Regions from separate parts of the Mesorhizobium sp. C432A genome, predicted to be linked through region 1. Evidence: riboswitches for the same ligand, from Rfam matches in the RefSeq annotation. Region 1 holds a riboswitch; the other holds the start of a gene.
What was found. A riboswitch is a leader RNA that binds a small molecule or an ion and turns the genes downstream of it on or off. The one in region 1 is predicted to bind S-adenosylmethionine.
Positions count from the first base shown of each region.

Region 2: another riboswitch for S-adenosylmethionine. It lies ahead of NLY33_RS01505 (O-succinylhomoserine sulfhydrylase); the one in region 1 lies ahead of metX (homoserine O-acetyltransferase MetX).

Region 1 covers NZ_CP100470.1:1,884,165-1,889,005, forward strand. Annotated here, with positions in the region: gene NLY33_RS09105 (DUF1194 domain-containing protein) at 1-18, shown strand, start outside; gene NLY33_RS09110 (glycosyltransferase family 2 protein) at 70-1,005, opposite strand; gene NLY33_RS09115 (DUF1330 domain-containing protein) at 1,254-1,574, shown strand; gene metW (methionine biosynthesis protein MetW) at 1,582-2,196, opposite strand; gene metX (homoserine O-acetyltransferase MetX) at 2,193-3,362, opposite strand; SAM riboswitch at 3,423-3,500, opposite strand; gene hisC (histidinol-phosphate transaminase) at 3,627-4,736, shown strand; gene NLY33_RS09135 (prephenate/arogenate dehydrogenase family protein) at 4,741-4,841, shown strand, end outside.
Region 2 covers NZ_CP100470.1:330,007-334,847, forward strand. Annotated here, with positions in the region: gene NLY33_RS01495 (ABC transporter substrate-binding protein) at 1-250, opposite strand, end outside; gene NLY33_RS01500 (2'-deoxycytidine 5'-triphosphate deaminase) at 352-1,446, opposite strand; SAM riboswitch at 1,587-1,664, shown strand; gene NLY33_RS01505 (O-succinylhomoserine sulfhydrylase) at 1,722-2,912, shown strand; gene NLY33_RS01510 (ceramide glucosyltransferase) at 2,924-4,075, opposite strand; gene apaG (Co2+/Mg2+ efflux facilitator ApaG/CorD) at 4,297-4,689, shown strand.

The DNA.
Region 1 (4,841 bases):
CCGGAACTCGACAAATGAGGTTTGAGGCAGTTCGGAGGGGAAAGCCGCTGCGCGGCTTGCCGGCAAACTTCAGGCCGGCCGTGCACCGTATTTGTCGCGAAATTCGGCATAGAGATCGCGGCGCCAGCGCCGGCCGCCGACATAGCCACGCAACAGCTGCGGCAGCGAATAGCCAAGCGCCTTCGACGACCGGTTGGCCATATAGCCGGAGAACGCCTGCGAAACCCTGCCCTTGAGCGCATCGGCGATGAGCTGCCGGGCGATCATGTAAGGCGGAATGTAGGGGTAGCGGTCGGCGATATAGGGGTGCTTGTCGATCAAGCTCGCATAGGCTTCGACATAGCCGTCCCGGCGACCGGAGATCGAATTCTCCGAGTTGTACTTTTTCCAGTCGATCACTTCGGACAGCTGCGCGCCGCTGCGACGGGCAAAGCGCAGCAACAATTCGCGATCCTGCATGCGCGTGACGTCACTGTCGTAGCCGCCGATGGCCAGCAGCGACTCGCGCCGGGCGGTGATTGCCGACCCGGCAATGAAGATGGTCTGCGCGACAAGGGCCCGCTCCAGCGAGTCGCGGCTCAGCAGCGCCTCGCGGTTGACGCAGTTGGTGCGGCGATTGCCCTTCAGCGACACGAAGGAACTGATCAGCACTTCGAGCGAGGGATTGTTGTCGAACTGCTCCAGCGTCCGCGCCAGGCGATCCGGCAAATAGACGTCGTCGGAATCGAGGAATGTCACCACCGGCGCCTGCGCCCGCTCGATGCCGGCATTGCGGGCGGCATTGGCGCCGCGCCATTTCGAGCCAACATAGATCAGCCGTGGATCGCGGATTTCGGCAAGTGCGGCTGCCGTACCGTCGGTCGAGCCGTCATCGACGACAATATGTTCGAACCGGGGAAAATTCTGCGCCAGGACGCTCTCCACGGCGCGCACCACCTTGCTGCGGCGATTGTGCGTCGGTGTGATCACCGAGATCAGCGGAGCGAGGTCGGTTGCCTTGGACATGTTGCTTCGATTGTGCCCCCAAATGCCTGGAGGCCGGAGGTTTTGATGGTCGCCGTCCAAGCCTTAAACCGGGATGGCATTCGATTCGACGCTACAAAAAACCAGCGGCAATGTCATCACAAACTGTTGAGCCAGGACGCCGGTAAGCCGGCCGATTACCCCAGACGTAATCGACCGATGGCCATCATGTCTGCAGATTGCGCCAACGAAGCCGGTCGTCGGGCTTCGATCTCACAGGGAGTTCAGCCATGGCCGCCTACGCCGTCGCCCATATGCGTCAAGTCACAATGGGCCCGCAGATTGTCGAGTATCTGCAGAGGATCGACGCCACATTGGAGCCGTTCGGCGGCCGCTTCCTTGTCCAGGGCGGCGACATGGACGTGGTCGAAAACGAATGGCCCGGGCACCTGACCGTCATCGAGTTTCCGGACAGGGCGCATGCGTGGGGCTGGTACGATTCATCAGCCTATCGCGAGATTCTGGCCTTGCGCACCGACAACTCCCACGCCGATGTGATCATCGCCGATGGCGTTCAGCACCCGCACAAGGCGACGGACGTGCTGGAATAGGGGCAAACTACCGCTTCAGCAAGAACACCGCTTGCTGGCCGAAGAAATTCCAGAACCACCATGGCATCGACAGGCCGATCTTCTGGCCGTTGCCGTCGAGCGCGGTGGCTTTCTCGACCGAGGCGCCGAGTTCCTCGACCAGATTGACGAAGTCGCGGATGGTGCAGAAATGGATGTTGGGCGTGTCGTACCAGGAATAGGGCAGGTCCGCGGTCACCGGCATCCGGCCATTGACGAACAGCGACAGCCGCACCCGCCAGTGGCCGAAATTGGGGAAGGAGACGATGGCGCGGTTGCCGATTCGCAGCAGTTCGTCGAGCACCAGCTTCGGGTTGCGGGTCGCCTGCAGCGTCTGTGACAGAACGACGAAGTCAAAACCCTTGTCCGGATAGAATTCGAGGTCGGTGTCGGCATCGCCCTGGATGACCGAGAGGCCGCGCGAAACGCATTCATTGACGCCGCGCTGTGACAGCTCCAGCCCGCGGCCGTCGACCTGCTTGGTCTCCTGCAGGAGTTCGAGCAGCAGGCCGTCGCCGGAGCCGACATCGAGCACCCGCGACTGCGGGGGTATCAGGTTGGCCACGACTTCGAGGTCGACGCGCTGGCTGCCATTGACGCTCATGAGGCGAGCCCCCTTGCGCGGGCCGCCGAGCCGATGAAGCCCTTGATGGCGGCAAACAGTTCGGGTTCGTCGAGCAGGAAGGCATCATGGCCGCGGTCGGTGTCGATCTCGACGAAGGAGACCGATGCGCCGGCGGCGTTGAGCGCATGCACGATCGAGCGGCTCTCCTCGGTCGGGAACAGCCAGTCCGAGGTGAAGGACACCAGGCAGAAGCGGGTCTTGGTGCCGGCAAACGCGTCGGCCAACCGGCCGCCATGATCGGCGGCGAGGTCGAAATAATCCATCGAACGGGTCATGTAGAGGTAGGAGTTGGCGTCGAAGCGGTCGACGAATGTCATGCCCTGGTGGCGCAGATAGCTTTCGATCTGGAAGTCGGCGTCGAAACCGAAGGTCAGCGCTTCGCGGTCCTGAAGATTGCGGCCGAATTTGCGGTGCAGGGCGGCTTCCGACAGATAGGTGATGTGGGCGGCCATGCGCGCCACGGCGAGCCCCTTTTCCGGGCGCTTGCCGTGCTCGAAATATTTGCCGCCATGCCAGTCCGGATCAGCCATGACAGCCTGGCGGCCGACCTCGTGGAAGGCGATGTTCTGCGAGGAATGGCGTGCGCCTGTGGCGATCGGCAGGGCCGAGAAGACGCGCTCGGAATAGCATGACGCCCATTCCAGCACCTGCATGCCGCCCATCGAGCCGCCGAGCACGCAAAACAGCTTTTCGATGCCGAAATGGTCGACCAGCATCAGTTGCGCCCGCACCATGTCGCGGATGGTGATGATTGGCAGGTCGAGGCCGTAGGGCTTGCCGGTGGCGGGATTGGTCGAGGCCGGACCGGTGGAGCCGAGGCAGCCGCCGATGAGGTTGGAGCAGATGACGAAGAAGCGGTTGGTGTCGATGATCTTGCCGGGACCGATCAGCACTTCCCACCAGCCGGGTTTGCCGGTCACCGGATTGGTGCTGGCGACATGCTGGTCGCCGGTCAGCGCGTGGCAGACCAGGATGGCGTTGGTGCGGGCATCGTTGAGGGCGCCATATGTCTGGTAGGCGATCTGGAACGGCGACAAAAGCGTGCCGGCGTCGAGCTTCAGCGGCTTGTCAGGGCCAAAACGCAACACAGGGCTCGACGGGTTGTCTGCCTCGTTGTTGGTTTTTGTAGCGCGGAGCGCGGCCATGTGACTCTCCTTGCCCGCCGTCAGGCAATAAAAAACCGGCAATGCGATCGCAAAGCCGGTTACGTCACGCAAACGGCCCTTTAGCGAGTTGTTTAACGTGGCTGCAAGCCGACCGGCCAAATCACCACGGAACTGTTGCGTTCTTCTAGAACTCGTGCGGCCCGGCGTCAACGGCCAGCTATTGCCCGCCTCTCGACATTCGCGGCTACGGCTTGTATTTCCGCTGCGGCCTCCGGACGGAGGCATTCTCGATGGATTTGCGACATGGACAAGACAGCGGACAAGGCACGGCCGACGCCCCGCGCGGGCATTATGGACATCGACGCCTATGTGCCGGGCAAGAGCACGGCCCCGGCCGGCGTTGCCAAGGTCCATAAATTGTCGTCGAACGAGAACCCGCTCGGCCCGTCGCCGAAGGCGATCGAGGCCGCGCGTGAAGTGGCTGCCAAGCTCGATGTCTATCCCGACGGCACCGCCCGCCGGCTGCGCGAGGCGATCGCCGAGGTGCATGGCCTCAACCCGGCGAACATCATCTGCTCCAACGGTTCCGACGAGATTTTGGGCCTGCTGGCGCAGACCTATCTTGCGCCAGGCGATGAGGCGATTTTTACCGAACATGCCTTCATGGTCTACAAGATCTACATTCAGTCGGCGGGGGCCAAGCCGGTTGCTGTGAAGGAAACCGAGGAACGCGCCGACGTCGACGCGATCCTGGCCGCGGTGACGCCGCGGACCAAAATCATCTTCCTCGCCAATCCCAACAATCCGACCGGAACCTATCTGCCGTTCCAGGAGGTCCGCCGCCTGCATTCCGCTCTCCCGGGCAACGTGCTTCTGGTGCTCGACGCGGCCTATGCCGAATATGTCAGGCGCAATGACTATGAGGCCGGCATCGAGCTGGCGGGCAGCGCACAGAATGTGGTCATGACCCGCACCTTCTCCAAGCTTGGCCTTGGCGGCGCGCGCATCGGCTGGATGTATGGCCCACTGCACATCGTCGATGCCATCAACCGCATCCGCGGCCCTTTCAACGTTAACGCAACAGCGATCGAGGCCGGCATTGCCGCCATCCGCGACCGCGCCCATGTCGAGCGCAGTTCGTTGCACAACGAGACCTGGCTTACCTGGCTGAATGAAGAGCTGACGAAGCTTGGGCTGCGCGTGACGCCCAGCGTCGGCAATTTCGTCCTCATCCACTTTCCCGACGACAAGAGGCATTCGGCTGAGGCGGCGGACGACTACCTCACCCAGCGCGGCTATATATTGCGGCGCGTTACCGGCTATGGCTTTCCCAATGCGCTTCGCATGAGCGTCGGCACCGAAGAAGCCAATCGCGGCGTCATCGATGCCCTCACGACATTCCTGAAAAGCTGAAACAATGACAGCACCGATGTTTGAAAAGATCGCGCTGGTCGGCATCGGCCTGATCGGCTCGTCGCTGGCCCGCATCACCCGCCGCGAGGGCCTGGCCCGCCATGT
Region 2 (4,841 bases), 1.6 Mb from region 1:
GCAGCGCCGGGATGATGCCGTCCCAGTCCTGGGTGACGATCTCGCACTCGACCTTCATCTGCGCACACAGCGCATTGGCAATGTCGATGTCGAAGCCCTCGATCTTGCCGTCCGCGGTGATGGTGTTGAAGGGCGGATAGGCGCCCTCGGTGCCGATCTTCAATTTCTCCTGCGCCTCAGCCAGCGAGCCGGCCGACATCACCAGCATGGCAGCGCTCGCTGCCGATATGATCCATCTTGAAATCTGCATTTTGGTTCCCCTTGCGCGCCGTTCTCTTGCCGGCCACCGAAAGGCAGCCAAGCATGGTGAGGCAGCGCAGGCAAGTATTTTGCCTGACGGTGATCGAAGGTTCAGCCGGCGGGGCGGAAATGCTTGGAGAGCTTGAGGCCTTGCGCCTGGTAATTCGAGCCGAGATCGGTGCCGTAAAGCGCCTGCGGCCGCTTCAGCATGTGTTCGTACACCAGCCGGCCGACGATCTGGCCGTGGTCGAGGATGAACGGCACTTCGTGGCTGCGCACTTCGAGCACCGCCCGGCTGCCGGTGCCGCCTGAGGCCGAATGGCCGAAGCCCGGATCGAAGAAGCCGGCATAGTGAACACGGAATTCGCCAACCAGCGGATCGAAGGGCGTCATCTCGGCGGCGTAGAGCGGCGGCACGTGCACGGCTTCGCGGCTGACCAGGATGTAGAACTCGTCCGGGTCGAGCACCAGTTCGCCGGCGCCGCTCTTGTAGAGCGGCTCCCAGAAATCGACGGCATCCTGGGCGGCGCGCTTGTCGACATCGACCAAGCCGGTGTGATGCTTGCCGCGATAGCCGACCAGGCCGTTCTGGTCGCCGTCGAGATCGATCGACAGCGCAATGCCGCCGCCGGAAATGTTGGGCGGCTCGGTCGCCACCAGCATCTCGGCGCGGTGCAATTCGTTCAGTTCTGCCTCCGACAACAGCGCGTTGCCAGTGCGAAAGCGGATCTGCGACAGCCTCGATCCGGCGCGTACGACGATCGGGAAGGTGCGTGGACTGACTTCGAGATAAAGCGGCCCGTGATAGCCGGGGGCGATCTTGTCGAACTCATGGCCGCGATCGGTCATCACCCGGGTGAAGATGTCGAGCCGGCCGGTCGAGCTTTTCGGGTTGGCCGAGGCCGACACGTTTGCGGGCAGCGCCAGGCTTTCGAGCAGCGGCACGATGTAGACGCAGCCGGTTTCCAGCACCGCGCCCTCGGCGAGACTGAATTCGTGCAATTTCAGCCGGTGAAGCTTGTCGGCCACCAGATGATCGGGACCCGGCAGGAAGGAGGCGCGCACGCGAAAAGCCTTGTCGCCGAGCCTGAGATCGAGGCTCGCCGGCTGCACCTGGTCGACATCGAGCGCGCGCGGCGACTTCAGCGCGCCGGACTGAAACAGCGCGGAAATGTCCTGATCGGGAAGAATGCCTGTCTGCCGCAAAAGGCTGGCTCCGCTCCAAGGTCGGTCTCTTTGTGGCAGGTTCTTGCCGCAAAACCGCTGGATATTATTGCGGAACCTGCCTGGTACAAACCTCTTAATGAAGCCGGCAATTGACGCAAGCGCAGGTGAGGTCTAAAGGGTCGTTATCCCGTGGTGATTTGGCCGGTCGGCTTGCAGCCACGTTAAACAAGTCGCTAAAGGACCGTCGGGCCGCAAGGCCATATGGACCGGTTGCGACTTTCGCGGCCGGTTTTTTTGTGTCTGGAACAAAAGCGATGAGCACCAAGAAGCGTAACTGGAAACCTCAGACCGCACTCGTGCACGGGGGAACGCTGCGTTCCCAGTTCGGCGAGACGTCCGAAGCGATGTACCTCACCCAAGGCTATGTCTACGAGACGGCGCAGGCTGCCGAGGCCCGTTTCAAGGGCGAGGAGCCGGGCTTCATCTATTCGCGCTATGCCAACCCTACCGTCGACATGTTCGAAAAGCGCATGTGCGCGCTGGAGGGTGCCGAAGATGCGCGCGCCACGGCGTCCGGCATGGCGGCGGTGACGGCAGCGCTCCTGTGCAGCGCCAAGGCCGGCGACCATATCGTTGCGGCGCGCGCGCTGTTCGGCTCCTGCCGCTGGGTGGTGGAGACGCTGGCGCCGAAATACGGCATCGAGGCAACGCTGGTCGACGGCACCGACATCGCCAACTGGGAAAAGGCGGTGCGGCCGAACACGAAACTGTTCTTCCTGGAAAGCCCGACCAATCCGACGCTGGAAGTGGTCGACATCGCAGCGGTGGCGGCGCTCGCCACCTCGATCGGCGCCAGGCTGATCGTCGACAATGTCTTTGCCACGCCCTTGCAGCAGAAGCCCTTGCAGCTCGGCGCCCATATCGTCGTCTACTCCGCGACCAAGCACATTGACGGCCAGGGACGCTGTCTCGGCGGCATCATCCTGTCGGACAAGAAATGGATCGACGAGAATTTGCACGACTATTTCCGCCACACCGGCCCGAGCCTGTCGCCGTTCAACGCCTGGACGCTGCTCAAGGGCCTGGAGACGCTGCCGGTTCGGGTGCGCCAGCAGACGGAAAGCGCGGCCAAGATCGCGGATTTCCTGGCAGGACGGCCGGAAATCGCCCGCGTCATCTATCCCGGCCGCGCCGACCACCCGCAGGCCGACATCGTCAAGAAGCAGATGACGGGCGGATCGACGCTGATCTGCCTCGACGTGAAGGGCGGCAAGCAGGCGGCCTTCGCCTTGCAGAACGCGCTCGACATCGTGCTGATCTCCAACAATCTCGGCGACGCCAAGAGCCTGATCACCCATCCGGCGACCACCACGCACAAGAACCTCAGCGACGAAGCTCGCGCCGAGCTTGGCATCGGGCCGGGAACGCTCAGGCTGTCGGTCGGTCTTGAGGATACGGACGATCTGCTGGAGGACGTTGCGCAGGCACTGAAGGCAGCCGGGTAGGCCGCGAGGCGTCACGCTCCCGACGAAGCCTCTTCCAGCTCGGCTGCCTTGGTGCCGATGATCATGGTGTTGCCGCGCCAATCGACGGCGCCGCTCAGCCAGCCGCGCGCCCAGATGGCGGGAAGCATCATGTCGCGGACCATCATCGCCGGGACCATGCGCAGCGACAGGTGCCAGCCCTTGGCCGCGGCCAGCGCGCATTCGGGAATGTAGGCCGCCGCCAGCACGGCCAACACCGTGGCCGGCAGGCTGACGCCGGCACTTGCTGCCGCCACCAGCGCCAACGCCAACGGCACGGCGACGCCGGTCAGGATCTCGGGTGCGAAAAACAGCGGGAAAGTGACGCGGCGCAACCGCGCCCAGCGCGCCTGACGCGACCAGATGTCGGCAAGTCGGCGCTGCCCCAGTGGTTGATCGAAAGGCGAGGCAACGAGATTGACGCGCAGGCCCAGTCCGTTGACCAGCTTGGTTGCAGCAGCATCCTCGGCGATCTCGGCGGCCAGCGCACGGATACCGCCACTGGTATCGAGCATCGGCTTGTTCCACAGCATGCTCTTGCCTTGGGCAAAGCCGAGACCGAGCGCCTCGCCGGCATATTGCCAGCGCGCCTGCAGCGTGTTGAGGAACGCGCATTCGACCTCGGCCCAAAAGCCATCCGGCCGAGAGCCGATCGGCGTCGAGCAGATAAGCCCGGTATTGGTCCGCCAGGCCGCCATCAGGTGCTGGACGTAATCCCTTGGCATCAGCACGTTGGAATCCGCCAGAATAACCCAATGATAGCGCGCCGCTTCCCAGCCCTTGACGCAGTTGTTGAGCTTCGGGTTGCTGCTGACGCGGTCGTCGCCGATCAGCAGCCGGGCCGGCACGTTGGGAAACAGGACGATCGCCCTGTTTATCAGTTTGACGACGGGATCGTCGGCGTGAGCGACGCAGAAGATCAGTTCGTAGCGCGGCCAGTCGAGCGAGAAGGCTCGCTGCAGCGTCTCTTGTGTGAACGGCTCCACGCCGCGCGACGGTACGACGATCGAGACCGGTGGCTGCTCGTCGGACGGCGGAGGGATAAGGCGACGCGCTTGCAGTTTCGACGAAGCAAGCAGGATGCTGGCGAGATTGGAAAGAAGCAAAGCGGAGGAAGCGAAGGCGGCTGTGAGAGCTAGTTCCATGAGATCTGGTCACTCCGGAAAGGCCGCTCGCGGCTGCTTTGTCAGTCGACAGATGGGCCTTGAGTCGCCGGCAAGGTTTGCCCACACCAACACTGTCATGTGTCACTTAAATGACATTGTTTGTCGGCACCTCCGCTTTGAGGCTGGCAGGACATGCCGTTGTGCGCGTATCAAACCGCATAGCGCGACAAATGTTCCTTGCCGCGCAACCGGAGCAGCCCATGTATCGCGCCGTCACGCGCAACATCGAAGTGCAGGTCAGACCGTTCTACCTGGAGGACCGCTCGGACCCGGCGGAGAACCGTTATGTCTGGGGCTACCAGGTGACGATCGACAACCAGTCGGACGATTTCGTGCAGCTTATGTCGCGTTACTGGCACATCACCGACGGCAGCGGCCGGATCGAGGAAGTGCGCGGCGCCGGCGTGGTCGGCGACCAGCCTGAGCTCAATCCCGGCGACAGCTATCAATACACGTCAGGCTGCCCGCTCTCGACGCCGTCCGGCTTCATGGTCGGCCACTACACCATGCGCAACAAAAAGGGCGAGACGTTCGACGTCGCTATTCCCGCGTTTTCGCTGGATCTGCCGGGGACCCGACGGACGGTGAATTAGGGGTTTTCTCCCCGTCACTATACGGGGAGAAATGCCCGGCAGGGCGATGAGGGGCAGCGCCAGACTCATGAGGTCATCTTCCACGCACATGACGTAGGCTATGCGCGGCCATTCACCAAAGTTCGCGCTGCCCCTCATCCGCCCTTCGGGCA